DNA from 2 places in the Photorhabdus temperata genome. Region 2 is predicted to be linked to the other one. Evidence: predicted binding sites of a transcription regulator. Region 2 holds the regulator's gene; the other holds the start of a gene.
What was found. Region 2 encodes LexA, which represses DNA repair genes until DNA is damaged. Its sites were predicted from a motif close to TNCTGTATGTACATACAGNA; they were not measured.
Positions count from the first base shown of each region.

Region 1 (8,395 bases), on a different contig from region 2:
ACAAAGCCGCAGCGGCGGGCGTCCATCTGGTCAAACTGGATCAGTGGTTCGCGAGTTCGAAAACTTGTTATTGCTGCGGTCACAAAATGCCGGAAATGCCGCTGGATAAGCGGCTCTGGCAATGCCCTTTCTGTCGAGTCGAACATGATCGCGATATCAATGCGGCGCTCAACATCCAGCGCAAGGGCATAACAGCATTACAGGCGGCGGGACTCGTCGTTTCTGCCCACGGAGGCCAGTGTAAATCCGTCATAAAGACGGTTGCGGCCTGAGAAGTGGGAAGCCTCGCCGTTTTTTACGGCGGGGAGCAGTCACTGAGTTGAAATAAGATTTTAATAAACAGCTAAAAGAAAACCCCATCTGAAAATGGGGCTTTCTGCGCTTTTAATGACTAATGTAATCAATAAAGGCGATTAATGAGCAGCTTTTTGCGCTTGAGTAACAACTTCTTTAATGCCTTGGATTTCGATCTCTACACGACGATCTGGAGCCAGACAGTTGATTAGGTTCGGCTTTTTGATTTTGTCGCAAGTAGAACCGGTTACTGGATTTGTTTTACCACGGCCTTCTGCGCTGATGCTACCGGCAGGGATGCCTTTAGCTACCAGATAGTCAACTACGCTTTGAGCGCGTTTTTGAGACAATGGCTGGTTGTGTTCGTTTTTACCGATACGGTCAGTGTAGCCCAGAACCAACACTTTACCCTGAGTTGGGTCAATGTTTGCCAATTCAGCATACAGTTGATCCAGAGTATGCTTGCCTTCTGCTTTCAGCTCAGCGCTGGCGAAAGCGAACAGAACGTCAGAACGCAGAGTAAAACGTTTGTTCTCAACAACTGGCGCTGGAGTTGGCGTTGGAGCGACAACCGGAGCTGGGGCAACAACGGGAGCGGCTGCTTCATCTTGACCGAAGCGATAAGAAACACCTACGCTCAACAGGCCGTTATCAGGACGTGCGCCTACTGTGCCTGCGTCACCGATATTGTTAACCCATTGGTAATCCAGACGGGTAGCCCAATCTTTAGTCAGAGCATACTCAACACCAATAGCGGCCAGTGGGGAAACGCCTGTATCATGATTTTTCAGATGAGTGTTGGTGGCGCCGTAATTTGCTTTGGAATCTGCACGCCAAACCATACCACCCAGACGAGTATAGATGTCCAGATCATCCATAATTGGATAACTCAATTTAGTCGCCAGTTGGAAACCATGAGCTTTGAAGGCACCGGTGTTTACGTTACCTTTGTAAGGCATACGGCCTAACCAGTCATAACCTATTTCAAAACCAAGATACGGGTTGGCTTGGTAGCCTAAGAAGGCACCAGCACCCAGTTGGTTTTTGTGAGTAGGACCATTACCGATTTCATTGGTATAACCGTTGCCGTAGAAGTTTACGTCATGGTATTGGGACCAACCCAATTTACCACCGGTATACCAAGTGTTGTCTTTTGGAGCTGCTTGCGCTGCAGTTGTGAAAGCGGCCACTGCCACTGCTACCGCGATAGCTGTCTTTTTCATTTTAACGCCTCGTTATTATCATCATCCAATAGGCAATTGGCTTCGGGAGCCTTTTTACTTACTGCCTATCCCATTAGGTTATTTCATTTGCCATTCTTTAGTAATAATAGCGATCACTGAGCAGGGCCCAAATTCTTCATGTACTGTTACTGCATGTACGTTTTGAATTTTGTACGCTATCTGTGTTCACTATTTATCCATAAGAATGGCCTGCACTAAATTATATCTACTGAGATAGGCTATTAGCCATTATTGATTAAAAAACTCAGTTAGGAATACTGCACTTTCATCAAATCAAATGGACCAAACAATACATAAGGAACCAAGGGCAGTAACCTTTAGTGGTGTAAAGTCTACAACGAAGTTAAAAAGTTACAAGTGGCCCTTGATTAATAGAGCAAAAAATTTAAAAGATAATGTATGATTTTAAAAAAAACTTTACTATTCTTTACAACTAATCCCATCTTAATTAATTGATTTTAGTTGTGATTAGTGATTTTGAGCCTAAATTGGTTATTTTGTGTCATGAATATCGAGATAATTCCTAATTTTGGTCAATGATAGTAAATGGAATGAATTTTTAGTAAATTTGATTGCAATTCAGTGCCATTGGCTCCTTTATTTACATCTTGTGGGCGCATAATAAAGGCCAATGCATTACCTTTTTGTGCCGCAGACTGTAATCTTACCGTATCTCTTGCTAATAACGTTGGCAGCCAGCCAAGTACCACGCTGTAATTACCACTTGCTAACGCTCTTTCCATTGCGTCTACCGTTGTAATGGAGTTGATGCGATTTAATTGCACAATCTTATCTAAAGGTAATCCGGAGCGAATTAGCCATTGGCGGCTCAGTTTTTTATGAGGGCTAACCCATAGCAACCAGCGGGCTTCATTTCCTGACTGGCGTAACAAAGGTAGCAATATATGATTAATGACAGCTTGGTTATCACTATAAATCAATTCACTCACTATACCACCACGTCCGGCTGAATTATCTTGCGCAGGTGAAGAGAGTGATAGTCGCTTTTCTGTTAACTGATGTTTAGGAAGGTAAACCCAAGATGATTGAATGCCCATAATGAACCCCGCCACAAGTAACTGTATTAATATACAGTATCTTCATGTCAGGCTAAGATCAAGTCTATTTTTTCAAAGAGCTTCGCAAATATTTACGATAAATGGCTTGAAACTCATTTAACCATTGGCAGGGAAAATTGAATTGCGTATGTTTTCAATTGTTTGTTCCTGTTATTTATTTTTCTAATAGCTGGGACAAATCTATGGACAAAAGATTTATTTGCACAAAACTCATGGAGTGATCTGTATGTTGTTGTCTGAGGTGCGTTTTACTCAACTCAAAAATGGTTTTTTTTCATTTGGAAGATTGACAAGGAAGCCACAGTTCGGCGGTTACAGCCTGCTGGCTGACGGGATTATGTTTGCGATTATTGCTGATGGGGAACTATATTTACGGGGAAATGGCCATGCTGAAGTACTATTTAAAGCCAGAGGGATGAAAAATTATATTTACTCGAAAAAGGGAGTGCCGGTAACTTTGCGTTATTACCAGGTTGTTGAATCTCTTTGGCAAGATCAAGAGTTACTATCTCAATATGCATATTTAGCTTATCACTACTCACTAATTGAAATGACGGGTAAAAAGAAGATGCCGACACGTTTGAAAGATTTGCCTAATCTTGGAATGTCTCTTGAACGCCAGTTATGGAAGGTAGGAATATGTAAAGTTGAAGATTTACGGCTGTTAGGTGCGAAAGCCAGTTATTTAAAACTGCATCAATATAAAAGAAAATCTAATGTTAGTTTATTACTTGCTTTGGCTGGTGCAATTGAAGGATGCCATTCAGCCGTTTTACCGGTACAGATTCGTAATGACTTATTACGCTGGCATAAGGAGCTGGCTTGTTAGATCTTTATCGTGAATAGCTAAATAAAAGGGGCAGTCAACTGCCCCAGTATATCAATCTGGCTATAATTGATTAATTTGTTTAATAAGAATGACAATTTCAGGCAACAATCCTATTAATAAACCTGTTTGTTGCAATACCAGCTGTTCTTTACTGTCTCTTTTTGCTGGGGTTTGCTCAATTCTTTTCGCTATATTGACAGATATTTGCTCAATTCTATCATCATCTATTAATGCCGGTTTTAATATTGCATCGACATAACAAATCGCATCATTAAGAATATCCAGAATAACTTTGTTATCCAATTTATCCCGGTGTGCCCCCAGCGCGGAGATGTAACTCAGCATGGTGTGATTCAGGCACAGTAGCCGGAATGCTTCTTCTTGGGAAGTTTGATAACTTTTCGGCTCGGCAGACATGTTTGAAATAACTGATGCCAGCTCTGCGTCACTATTGTGAGCATCACGGCGGGCAACTCGGTAGTTCAGGCCATTATCTTTTCCCTGATAATATTGAACTAAAATGGCATCGAGGTAGCGGCAATTGGTGTCCATCGTCCGGCTTATCACTTGTGGTAACTGGCGAAATTTCCAGTCTGGCCAAATGAAATTTACTGCTAACCAGGCGATACCACAGCCAATTAATGTGTCAACAATCCTTGGTAATGCGACTTCAAAGCCTTCACCCAGCAAATTGAAGCATAGTAATACCAATAGTGTGATAAACAGGGTCGCGTGTGCATACTGAATATTACGGAAAGCGAAAAACAATACCCCAGAGATAACAATCAGTACCAATTGCCCCTCAATAGATGGCACAAAGTAGAGGATTGGCAAGCCGATTAATACTCCGGCAACGGTGCCTATTATTCTCAGTGCCAAACGGCGGCGGGTAGCGCTGTAGTTGGGTTGGCAAACGAACAGACTGGTGAGTAAAATCCAGTACCCGCGTTGTAGATCCAGCAATTGGATCATGGCGTAGCCACTGCACAACAGAACAGACATACGGATCGCATGGCGGAATAAAGCTGATTGTGGCGCCAGATGACGACTGATCCTTAGGCGGATATCGCGCCAGCCAGTTAAATGTTCATTAGATAGTTGGGTCTCATCTTTTCTTTCTTTGGAAAGATTGGACTGCCCAGAACTGATGCCTGATAATTGCGCATCAATCGCCCGCAGGTTTTTCAGCAGGTTATATAATGCAGTAATTTTGAGATTATGTTTCTGTTGTTCATTGAGTTGTTGCAGGGAACTTTCCAAATAGTTAAATGCACGTTCAATGCGCGGATTGTGTTGATATTGCTTGTGCCAAATTATTGACTGAGCAACTTGTTCACAAGCACGGGCTTGCATGGCGAGAAGACGTTGAAACCGGAACAGAACATCGCTATAGCGGAAAATACTCCGCAGGTTTTGGTATTGCACATGAGATGAACTTGCCCGTTCATGAATATCTTGTGCGATAAAGTAATAATGCAGAGTTTGGCGGGTTCCACGCTGGCCGCGATCGCCTTTCAGACGGGTTAGCAAGGAGGCTTTGGCTTGATTCAGTGTGTTCACTAAATCACCGTTTGCCATTGCCACATTAACGACAGATTGCTGGTATCCTTCTTCTATATCAGGATCAAACAAGTTAGCTTTGGCATCAAGATAAGCTGAAAGTTGCTGATAACAACGCGCTAGATTGTCCTGTAACGGGCGGATAGGGAACAGTAAATGGCCGGTGAGTGTGAGCAGGTTATACCAGATTGCCCCTGTCAGTAGTAATAGCGGTTGCTGATACCATAGTGGGAAAATAGACGCGCCCAGCATGGTATAAATCGCAATCAGCAACGCGCCAAACGCAATAGTTGCATAGTGCTGCCCAAGGGCGCCCAGTAAGATAAAGCTACAGGTGGATAATGCGAGCCCGATGGTAAAAAGCCAGGGATAAGGGAACAGTAATTCAATAGAGGCCGAAGCGACAAAGAAAGAAATCAGCGTGATCACCAGATTGCGTAAACGGCCAATCAGACGATCATCAAGATCAGCCAGTGCTGCGGCAACAACGCCCAAGGTTAATGGTATGGTTATTTTAGGTTCTTTATCCAGAAACCAAGGCACTAACGTTGTTCCAGCCAGGGCGATCAGGATGCGGACATAATAGAGAAGATGACTGTTATAAAGAAAACGGCGCGGACCGGGGGAAACAGTTAGCACAAAATACCTCTGAGGCAATGATAACGGTCATAAATAACCATTATGATAAAAGGTTTATTAGTGATAAAAAACCCTTATAAGACATAGTTCAACTATTTTTCAGGTATGGCGCTACGATAATGGAACTTAAAGCAACACGAATTGGCCAACGCCTTGCTCAACATCCTTATAACCGGGTGCGTCTGCTGAATGCGGGTATCGAAGTCAGTGGTGAGAAGCATCAATACCTTATTCCATTTAACCAGCTAATTGATATTCAGTGCAAACGGGGCATTGTCTGGGGTGAGCTGGAGTTTGAACTGCCCGGTGGACAAGCTATTCGCCTTCATGGCACTGAATGGCAGCAAACCCAGCGTTTTTACCATTATCTGCTTGATGAATGGCAGAAATGGAGCCAGGAAATGAGTGATGTCAGTGCTGATGTACTGGCGGCTCAGGTTAATGAAATCAATAAAATTGAGCAGCGGGATCACTGGTTTAAAAAAGCGGATTTATTTCAGTTACAGCAGCGGATTCAGGCAGCATTTCAGGCTTTACCGTTGCCATTACCGCGTCTGGAGCAATTTGATAATTGCCGGGACGGGTATCGAATTTGTTTGCGCTGGCTTGAGAATGGTGAAAAGTCTGTTGAAAAGATAAATCTGCAATGGACAGAACGTATGTTGGAACAACACCGTGACTTTTTTCAGCGGGTAGAAACATCTCCTTTAAATCTTTTTCAGAGCCTGGCGGTTGTTAATGGTGAAAGTTCAGTGCTGGTTCTTGCTGGTGCGGGTAGTGGAAAAACATCCGTGCTGGTGGCGAGAGCGGGGTGGCTATTGCTTCGTCAACAGGCGATTTCTGAACAGATATTACTGTTAGCGTTTGGTAATCAGGCAGCCGATGAAATGAACGAACGGATTCAGATTCGTCTTGGTGTGAAAGATATCAAAGCGAAAACGTTTCATGCATTGGCGCTGTATATCATTCAACAAGGAAGTAATAAAGCGCCTAAAATCAGCACACTAGAAACTGACGAGCAAAAAAGAAGAGATTTTCTGATTAAACACTGGCAGCAGCAATGTAGTGAGAAAAAAGCACAAGCTAAAGGGTGGCGGGAATGGCTGACCGAGGGACTGAAATGGCAAGTGCCGGAAGGTGAGTTTTGGCGTGATGAACAGCTTGCTAACCGTTTGTCAGGCAGGCTTGAGCGCTGGCTGAGTTTAATGCGTATGCACGGTGGCAGTCAGAAGGCGATGACAGAGCAGGCTCAGGAAGAGTATCTGGATCAGTTTCAAAAATGCATTCGCTTGATGGGGCCTTTACTAAAAGCGTGGAAATCTGAATTGAAAACAGAAGGTGCTGTTGATTACTCAGGGTTGATTCATCAGGCAGTGAATATTTTGGAGAAAGGACGGTTTATCAGCCCGTGGAAGCATATTTTGGTTGATGAATTTCAGGATATTTCACCATTAAGGGCTAAATTGCTCGCTGCATTGCGGGCGCAAAACAGCCAAAGTTGCTTGTTTGCCGTAGGGGACGACTGGCAGGCAATTTATCGTTTCAATGGTGCTGAGTTAATGTTGACTACTGCATTTGCTGATTATTTTGGCAAAGGTTCTGAATGTGTACTGGATACCTCTTATCGGTTTAATGATCGGATTGGTGAGGTAGCTAACACGTTTGTGCAGCAAAATCCGAATCAATTGAGGAAGCAACTAAACAGTTTGACTAAAGGTAACAAAAAGTCTGTTGTCATCCTGCCAGAAGATCAGCTTGAACCTTTGTTGAATAAAATGAGTGGCTATGTCACCGAGCAGGAAACAATTTTATTGCTGGCACGTTATCACCACTTGCAACCTGAACTATTGAGAAAAGCAACGACTCGCTGGCCTAAGCTTAAAATAGAGTTCATGACTATTCATGCTTCGAAAGGGCAACAAGCGGATTATGTGATTATTCTTGGATTGCATCAGGGGAAAGATAGTTTTCCTGCACTGGCAAGGGAATCGGTGATGGAGCTGGTTTTATTGCCACAACCGGAGGAATTTCCTGATGCGGAAGAACGCCGTCTTTTATATGTTGCATTAACCCGGGCGAAGAAGCAGGTCTGGTTGATGCGGGACAAGAAAAATCCATCTGTGTTTGTGCATCAACTAGAGCGGTTAAATGTACCTGTTCAGCGTAAGCCTTAAGGTATTGCTTTAGCTGAATAAACAAAGTGAAAATATTGGATTTTGTTAAGGAGTAATAAATGAGTGACCAGCAAATTGCGGACATATTGAGACGAGTGAGAACTATTGCGTTAGTAGGGGCTAGTGAGAAAATTGATCGTCCAAGTTATAAAGTTATGGCTTATTTATTGGAACAAGGCTATCAGGTTATTCCTGTCAACTTGAAACTTGCTGGGCAAACATTGCTTGGGCAACACGTTTATGGGCAATTAGCCGATATTCCCCAGCCTGTTGATATGGTAGATGTATTTCGCAACGCGGAAGCTGCATATAGAGTCGCTCAAGAAGCTATCGATATCAAAGCAAAAGTGCTCTGGTTGCAACTTGGTGTTATTAACGAACAAGCAAAAAGGTTGGCGGAGGAAGCGGGTCTGGAAATTGTTATGGATCACTGTCCGAAAATTGAAATCCCAAGATTAGGGCTGGAAAAGTAATATCTTTCAGTTTACTTCTGTTCTGTTGTTCATCAATAAGTGAAAGGAGCCTGGCGCTGATGTCTAAGTTGCACGAATTTAAGGAGCTAGATGGCAAAATGCG
Region 1 covers NZ_JAJAFX010000013.1:43,618-52,012, forward strand. Annotated here, with positions in the region: gene LGZ99_RS07060 (RNA-guided endonuclease InsQ/TnpB family protein) at 1-272, shown strand, start outside; gene ompA (porin OmpA) at 414-1,517, opposite strand; gene sulA (SOS-induced cell division inhibitor SulA) at 2,072-2,596, opposite strand; gene LGZ99_RS07075 (TfoX/Sxy family DNA transformation protein) at 2,844-3,446, shown strand; gene yccS (YccS family putative transporter) at 3,507-5,645, opposite strand; gene helD (DNA helicase IV) at 5,765-7,819, shown strand; gene LGZ99_RS07090 (CoA-binding protein) at 7,879-8,292, shown strand.
Region 1: a site for LexA is predicted at 2,616-2,635, ahead of sulA (SOS-induced cell division inhibitor SulA). Genes of this name have one in related genera too.

Region 2 (8,395 bases):
CGCTCGCATTAGGTGCCAAAGCTGTCGCTATCGGCAGACCAATTTTATATGGGCTGGCATTGGGCGGAGCACCAGGCGTAACTTCCGTTTTAAACCTGCTTAAGGATGAGCTGAAACTTTGTATGAAACTGGCGGGATGCGCAGCTATTAAAGATATTGAGAGAAAGTTTATCAGTTTAATTTAACTCATTAACTGATAACGTAAATATCAGCCCCATTTCATTTAAAATAGGTGATTTCAAGAAATGGGGTAAATTCTGTTAACCACAGTGGTTTTTATAATTTAACCGGCAAAATAGAATTCTCACCTTCCCCCTGAAGTATTCTTCAAGGGGAAATGTTTAATATAAATATTAATGAAGTATACGAGACACTGACGGCTCCGTGAGATCAATTTCATACCTTTGTTGTTCTTCCATTCTACTGCGTAAAACATCTTCTACTAATGCAGAAAAACCTGTCATCATTTGACGTTCCATAATAACGCCTTTTGGCTCAGGCCACGGCAGACTGGCAATTGGCCAATCACAATATAATTTATAATAATTAAACTGATCCAGCCGCTCTTTAGTCCTGTCAAAATCATTACTCCAGTAGGCATTACCCAACCGGAAGTTTGTATAAAACTCATCAAAGCTGCCAAAGATTTCATAAATATAATCAGCGGTTTTCAGCATATTTTTCCATGCCACTTCTTCACTGATATAACCAGCACAAAAACAGTTACGGCTTAAAACAATTGCAAGCCATAAATCAAATCCCCACACCAATGCAGGTGGGCGTCCATTAATAGTTTGAGAACATTTACGAATATAGTCAGGTGTTACTTCAACTAATTTGGCAAGAACTTTAAACATTTTACCATCACTAAGAGCAGCATCAACAGCAAAATGTTTTGAATGCACCCCACCCCACAAACCAGTTAACATTTTCATATAACCTTCTTCATCAATAATTCCCCAGTCACTGTATAGTTGGGATTGATGTTCCTGAGTAGATGATAATGGGAGCAGGCAGTAACGATAGTTATCATGAGCAACCCGTGACTGCAAAGGATAATGCTCCAGAGTTTCACTCCAAAAGCCTTGCCAATAGTCACTCACAATATTTAACCGCAATACCTGGCGCTTTTCTTCCGGTAAAAAAGATAAACCTGCTTGTTGATAATAACGCCGTTGTTCCCATTCAGGACGTTTAATAATACGATAAATAATAACTGAAAGTAACATTACTGAAAATAATGCTACACTGACTACTTGTGCCAGAAGTAAATAGTCTGTAGCAGGAACGGATACATTATCTATTATAAATAATACAATTGCCACAGATAATATAATTCCCATACAGACTGCAATTACAAATAAAATATTAATCAATGCGTATAATGAGCTCAGAAAAGGTAACTTTCTTTTTTCACAGATAATATTCTTTATTACCTGATAGCCTTTAGCAGGAAACTGCCTATAATGAGGCTGATTTTGTAAAAGTTCTTTCATCACAAATGATTCCTTTCCGAAAATTATCTACCATATATGATAATTCTTATCTGTATTATCACAAACCTCGAGAAAACATTATTTTTGCTGCTAAGTATCAATTTAACCAAATTAACTCTATCAGGGGACAAGCACAATGAACTTTTCTGGAGAATATTTTCTATCGCAGAAACATGATAACATCCTAATATTGTTATCATGCTGGCTGTAAGGGGCGCAATGAAACTGATTAACCAAAAAAAGTTACTGGAACAAGCCGAAGCTATTTGCCTGGCACGGGGAGTTCGCTTTACTCCGCAGCGGTTTGAAGTTTTGCGTCTGATTTCAGAGCAACCCGGCGCAATCAGTGCTTATGATTTACTGGATTTATTGCGGGAAGCAGAACCACAGGCTAAACCACCAACCATATACCGGGCACTGGAATTTCTGCTGGAACAGGGATTTATTCATAAAATAGAATCCACCAACAGTTATGTGCTATGCCACCATATCGAACAACCAAGCCACACCTCAGCAATGTTTATTTGCGACCGCTGTGGTTCTGTTACAGAACGGGATGGTGGAGCCGTTGAATCCGCTATTCAACAGTTAGCAAAAACTGCCGGATTCAGTTTACGCCATACCGTCATTGAAGCGCATGGTTTATGTTCCTCTTGTGCAGAGATTGAATCCTGTACTGAGCGGGATGAATGTCAGCACGACCACAGTATTGAGGTAAAAAAGAAATAGAGAACCTGTAAATAGCGGCAGGCAACCGCAGAATCACGTTCAAGATAATCATATTGATAAACCAATAACATGATTCTGCCGGAATATTGCAACTCTTTGACAATCACCAAAAAACAACGATTCGATATTTTACTATCAAAACCCATCACCGTTCCGAATCACCCCGACGGCTAATCCTTCTATTGTCAGGCTCCGTTCACGCAGATCCACCACGATTGGCTTAAACTCAGGGTTTTCTGCCAACAATTCAACTTTATTTCCAGTCTGTTTAAAACGTTTTACAGTTACTTCATCTTCAATACGGGCAACAATAACCTGCCCATTACGAACATCCTGTGTTTTATGCACAGCCAACAGATCACCATCCATAATACCAATATTTTTCATGGACATACCATTGACTCTCAACAGGAAATCCGCACTTGGCTTAAACAGTGCAGGATCAATCCGATAATGACTTTCAATGTGCTCCTGTGCCAACAGTGGCTCACCTGCGGCCACACGACCAATCAACGGTAAACCAGATTCTTCTAGCAGCAAACGGATACCCCTGGATGCCCCGGCAACAATCTCTATCACCCCTTTGCGAGCCAATGCTTTTAAATGCTCTTCAGCCGCATTAGGTGAACGGAAACCAAGACGTGATGCAATTTCAGCACGCGTTGGTGGCATACCCGTTTGCGAAATGTGGTCACGCACCAAGTCATAAACCTGCTGCTGCCTTACGGTAAGTGCTTTCATTTCGCCCCCTGTGTGTTTATACAGTCAAACTGTGAGTATATACAGGTAAATAGCGATTGGGAACCTGCCAAGGCAGAAAATCAGCCCAATATAGTATAATGACTCATTATTAAACTAAATCAGGTCACAAAATAGCGCCAGAGAATGGTACTCCAGACAATTAACGACAGCATCATCGTCAGAAAGACCGCCGCCGATCCCATATCTTTTGCCCGACCGGACAGTTCATGGAATTCACTGCTAATACGATCAACGACAGCTTCAATAGCACTGTTCAGGATCTCCACAATCACCACCAGCATCACTGAACCAATCAGCAAAATGCGTTCAATTGCGCTGATATCCAGATAAAATGCAACAATTACCGCCAATATAGATATGATTATTTCCTGCCGGAAAGCCGCTTCATTTTGCCACGCAGCCCTGAGACCTTTCATCGAATATACGGTTGCTTTGATGATACGGGTCAGTCCCTTGGATTGATTTGCCATAAGTTATTCACACCAAATATGGGGTTATTTATCACTTTTAACTTTTATTATCGTCTTAACATAACAGATCTCAACACCTGTTTCTGATATGCTTGCGACATATTGCTAACAGGAGGCTTCAAGTTATTTATGTCAGGTTGGCGTAAAATATATTATAAATTATTGAATTTACCACTAAAAATACTGGTAAAGAGCAAACTTATCCCTACAGATCCCATTACCGAATTACGGCTCGATACGACACGCCCTATTCTGTACGTATTGCCGTATCACTCCAAAGCAGACTTACTGACATTACGTCAGCAATGTCTTGAGCAGGATCTGCCGGACCCTTTAAACTCACTGGAGGTAGGTGATACAGAGCTTCCGGGCTATGTATTTATCGATAATGGCCCACGCGTATTCCGCTATTGCGCACCAAAGCAGGAATCCGTAAAAATTTTCCATGCTTATCTGGATCTGCATCGTAATAATCCAAACCTGGATATTCAAATGCTGCCAGTTTCTGTCATGTTTGGTCGTTCACCCGGACGTGAAGGACACAGCACCCCACATCTACAGCTACTTAATGGTATCCAAAAATTCTTCGCCATTCTCTGGCTGGGTCGGGACAGTTTTGTGCGTTTTTCAAACACAGTATCTTTGCGTTATATGGCAACTGAACATGGCACGGACAAGACCATTGCTCACAAGCTGGCTCGCGTGGCGCGAATGCACTATTCACGCCAACGTCTGGCGGCGGTGGGGCCGCGTCTGCCTGTTCGTCAGGAGCTGTTTAATAAGCTACTGGCTTCAAAAGCAATAGAAAAGGCCGTTATTGATGCGGCCCGCAGTAAGAAAATCTCCCATGAGAAAGCGCAACAGAATGCCGTTAACATGATGGAAGAGATTGCCGCGAATTTTTCTTATGAAGCGGTACGGTTGTCAGATCGTGTACTTGGTTGGACCTGGAACCGTCTGTACCAAGGGATCAATGTTCACAATGCTGAACGCATCCGTCGTCTGGCGCAAGATGGTCACGAGCTGGTTTATGCGCCCTGCCACCGTAGTCATATGGATTATCTGCTGCTCTCCTATGTGCTTTACCATCAGGGTTTGGTGCCGCCCCATATCGCCGCGGGGATCAACCTGAATTTCTGGCCGGCAGGGCCGATATTCCGCCGCCTTGGTGCATTTTTCATCCGCCGCACTTTTAAAGGTAATAAACTCTACTCCACGATATTTCGTGAATATCTGGGGGAGTTATTTGCACGCGGTTATTCTGTTGAATACTTTATGGAAGGTGGTCGTTCCCGGACAGGTCGTTTGCTCGATCCCAAAACGGGCACCCTGACCATGACGTTACAAGCAATGTTGAGAGGTGAATCACGCCCAATCACTATCGTGCCAATTTATATCGGTTACGAACATGTGATGGAAGTTGCCACCTATGCCAAAGAGCTGCGGGGAGCAACCAAAGAGAAAGAGAGCTTTTTCCAGATGATACGCGGTTTGCGTAAGCTTCGTAATCTGGGGCAAGGCTATGTAAACTTTGGTGAACCTATCCCGTTGATCCAGTATCTCAATCACCATGTTCCTGACTGGCGTGATTCTATTGACCCAATAGAGTTTCACCGTCCCGAATGGGTTACCCCGACAGTCAGTAAGCTGGCCGGGAAAATTATGGTGAACATCAACAATGCCGCGGCTGCTAACGCAATCAACCTGTGTTCAACTGCCCTGCTGTCATCACGTCAGCGAGCACTTACTCGTGAGCAACTGCTTGAGCAATTGGACTGTTATATACAGCTCATGCGCAACGCGCCTTATACAACCGATGTTACTGTGCCAAAGAAAACCGCAGAAGAGTTGTTAGAACATGCTCTGCAAATGGATAAGTTTGAGGTAGACAAAGACAGTATGGGCGACATCATTATCCTGCCGCGTGAGCGTGCAGTTCTGATGACCTACTACCGCAACAATATCCAGCACTTATTGGTACTGCCATCATTGATTGCTTGCATCGTTATTGATCATCGCCGTATCAGCCGTGAAGCGTTACTAAGTCAGGTAGAAATCATTTATCCCCTGCTCAAAGCAGAACTGTTTATACGTTACAGCAAAGCAGATCTGCGGGAAGTGGTTAATATCCTGGTTAATGAGCTTACCCGCCAGAGCCTTATCTGCAACAAAGAGCAGGGTATGCTGGTGTTGAATCCAGCGCGTATTCGCCCATTGCAATTGCTGGCTGCCGGTGTCCGCGAAACACTGCAACGTTATGCCATCACCCTCTCTTTACTGAATGCCAACCCGGAAATCAGCCGGGGTGCGCTGGAAAAAGAGAGCCGAATATTGGCACAGCGTCTGTCGGTATTGCATGGCATTAACGCACCTGAATTCTTCGATAAGGCGGTATTCACCACATCAGTAAATACACTGCGTGAAGAAGGGTATATCAGTGATAGTGGTGATGTGATTACCGCAAATACTCAGGAGCTGTATCAGGTGTTGAGTGAGCTGATGTCACCTGAAATCCGTCTGACTATTGAGAGTGTCAGTTTGCCGGCTGAACACAACGATGCAGAAGAGACAATTAAAGAAGTGTAATTTTTAACATCCGGGTGATAATGGGTTTTCCCCATTATCACCCGATATATCAAACGTAACTGAAGAAGATACCCAAAAATAACACCACACCAACATAGTTATTATTGAGGAATGCCTGGAAACAAAGTTCTCTTTCCCGACCTGCAATCAGTTTCTGCTGATAAATAAATAAGGCACCGGCGAGCAACAATGACCAATAGTAGATGCCGCCCAGATTCATCATATAACCCACCAACAGCAAAACCAGTAACATAGCAAGTTGTAGTAAACTAATAATCAGTTTATCGAAACGACCAAACAGGATAGCAGTAGATTTAACACCAATTTTCAGATCATCGTTACGATCGACCATGGCATACTGCGTATCATAAATAACCGACCACAAGATATTAACCAGAAATAACAGCCAGCATTCTAATGGTAAGGACTCACTAACCGCAGCGAATCCCATTGGGATAGACCAGCCATAAGCTGCTCCCAATACAAACTGAGGAAGATGACTGAACCGTTTAACAAAGGGATAAAACCAAGCCAGCGCCAACCCAGCGACTGACAACCAGATAGCCATCTTATTCAGCGCCAGAACCAACCCGAAAGAAATCAGCACCAGTACAACAAACAGGATCTTACTCTCTTTCTCACTGATAGCACCACTGGGCAGGGGACGTGCTTTTGTACGTTCGACATAACCATCAAATTTTCTGTCAGCAAAATCATTAATGACACATCCTGCTGCACGCATCAGAAACACACCGGCAGTAAAGACCAACAATATATGCATATCCGGAATACCTTTCCCGGCAATCCATAAAGCCCAAAATGTTGGCCATAACAACAATAACGAACCTATGGGTCTGTCAATACGCACTAAACGGCAATAGGCCTGCCATTTACTTTGCGTCATACTTCCCGCCACTTCTGTTTCCCCCTTGTTTGAATTTTATTTTTTGTATACAGGTGATTCAGGCAAGAAGACTTCCGTTAATAATAATGGTTTGCTTGATAACCTCAGCAATGATCGCCTTGCCCAACGTTTCCCCTGTTGCCCTACATGAATATAATCCCGTGTTAATTTATTGCTACTAAAAAGATATCGCCCAAGTGGGACTGTTCCTAAATCAACCAGACTTTCATCAGGGCCGGTTAATGTTGCTTCAGGAATTAATGTTCTTCCCAATAACCAAGGAATATTATCACCGTATAACACGACCTCACGCAGCCAGTACCTCTGACAAGTTGGCAAATGCTCACTTTCATCGAAAAGTTTTTCCACTGTGATAAAAGACTCTCTGAAGGGTACAACATGAACATGGTCACAGTATTGTTCAAAACGGCGGGTCATTGACCCCAACTCCATCAGCCAGTCTGAAATCTCATCAGGCAAGCCGGATGAATCCACCGAAACCCACTGAATAGGCGCCGTTGTTAAGATCGAGTCAGTTAACATGCGATTTTCCATTAGGACAAATTTCTTTTATCCGGTCGTACAATTGATGGGCACTGAGAATACCACGTTGTAGGTATACAGAATAAAAAGTTATGACAAATTCTGTAAATAATGCTTGCCAAAAATAAGCGAATTATGATCAACATAATTCGCTCATACAAATTAAGTCCCTGATTCAGAATAAGTGATTAACGCCATGCTTTAAAGCGGTTAATCAACCCATTTGTCGAGCTATCGTGATCGGCAACCTCTTCACCATCCTCAAGTTTTGGCAAAATACGATTAGCCAGTTGTTTACCCAACTCAACTCCCCATTGGTCAAAAGTGAAAATGTTGAGAATCGCCCCTTGTACAAATATTTTGTGCTCATACATGGCAATCAACGTACCCAAACTGAATGGGGTAATTTCACGCAACAAAATGGAATTCGTCGGACGGTTTCCTTCAAACACTTTAAATAGTGCAACATGCCCGACTTCAACCGCAGTTTTACCACTGGCGGCAAATTCAGCATCCACTTGCCCACGGGTTTTACCGAATGCCAACGCTTCTGTCTGAGCGAAGAAGTTGGATAACAATTTGTTGTGATGGTCACTCAATGGGTTATGGCTGATCGCCGGAGCAATAAAATCACAAGGGATCAGTTTAGTGCCCTGATGAATAAGCTGATAGAAAGCATGCTGACCATTGGTTCCCGGTTCTCCCCAGATGATCGGACCGGTTTGGTAATCCACCGGGCAGCCATTGCGGTCAATATATTTACCATTGGACTCCATATTGCCCTGCTGGAAGTATGCTGCAAAGCGATGCAAGTACTGATCGTATGGCAGAATCGCTTCAGTTTCCGCGCCAAAGAAATTGTTGTACCAGATGCCAATCAGCGCCAGTAATACGGGGATATTCTG
Region 2 covers NZ_JAJAFX010000019.1:69,368-77,762, reverse strand. Annotated here, with positions in the region: gene LGZ99_RS09455 (lactate oxidase) at 1-185, shown strand, start outside; gene LGZ99_RS09450 (DUF1266 domain-containing protein) at 354-1,496, opposite strand; gene zur (zinc uptake transcriptional repressor Zur) at 1,716-2,225, shown strand; gene lexA (transcriptional repressor LexA) at 2,361-2,966, opposite strand; gene LGZ99_RS09435 (diacylglycerol kinase) at 3,086-3,457, opposite strand; gene plsB (glycerol-3-phosphate 1-O-acyltransferase PlsB) at 3,587-6,043, shown strand; gene ubiA (4-hydroxybenzoate octaprenyltransferase) at 6,093-6,947, opposite strand; gene ubiC (chorismate lyase) at 6,984-7,490, opposite strand; gene pgi (glucose-6-phosphate isomerase) at 7,679-8,395, opposite strand, start outside.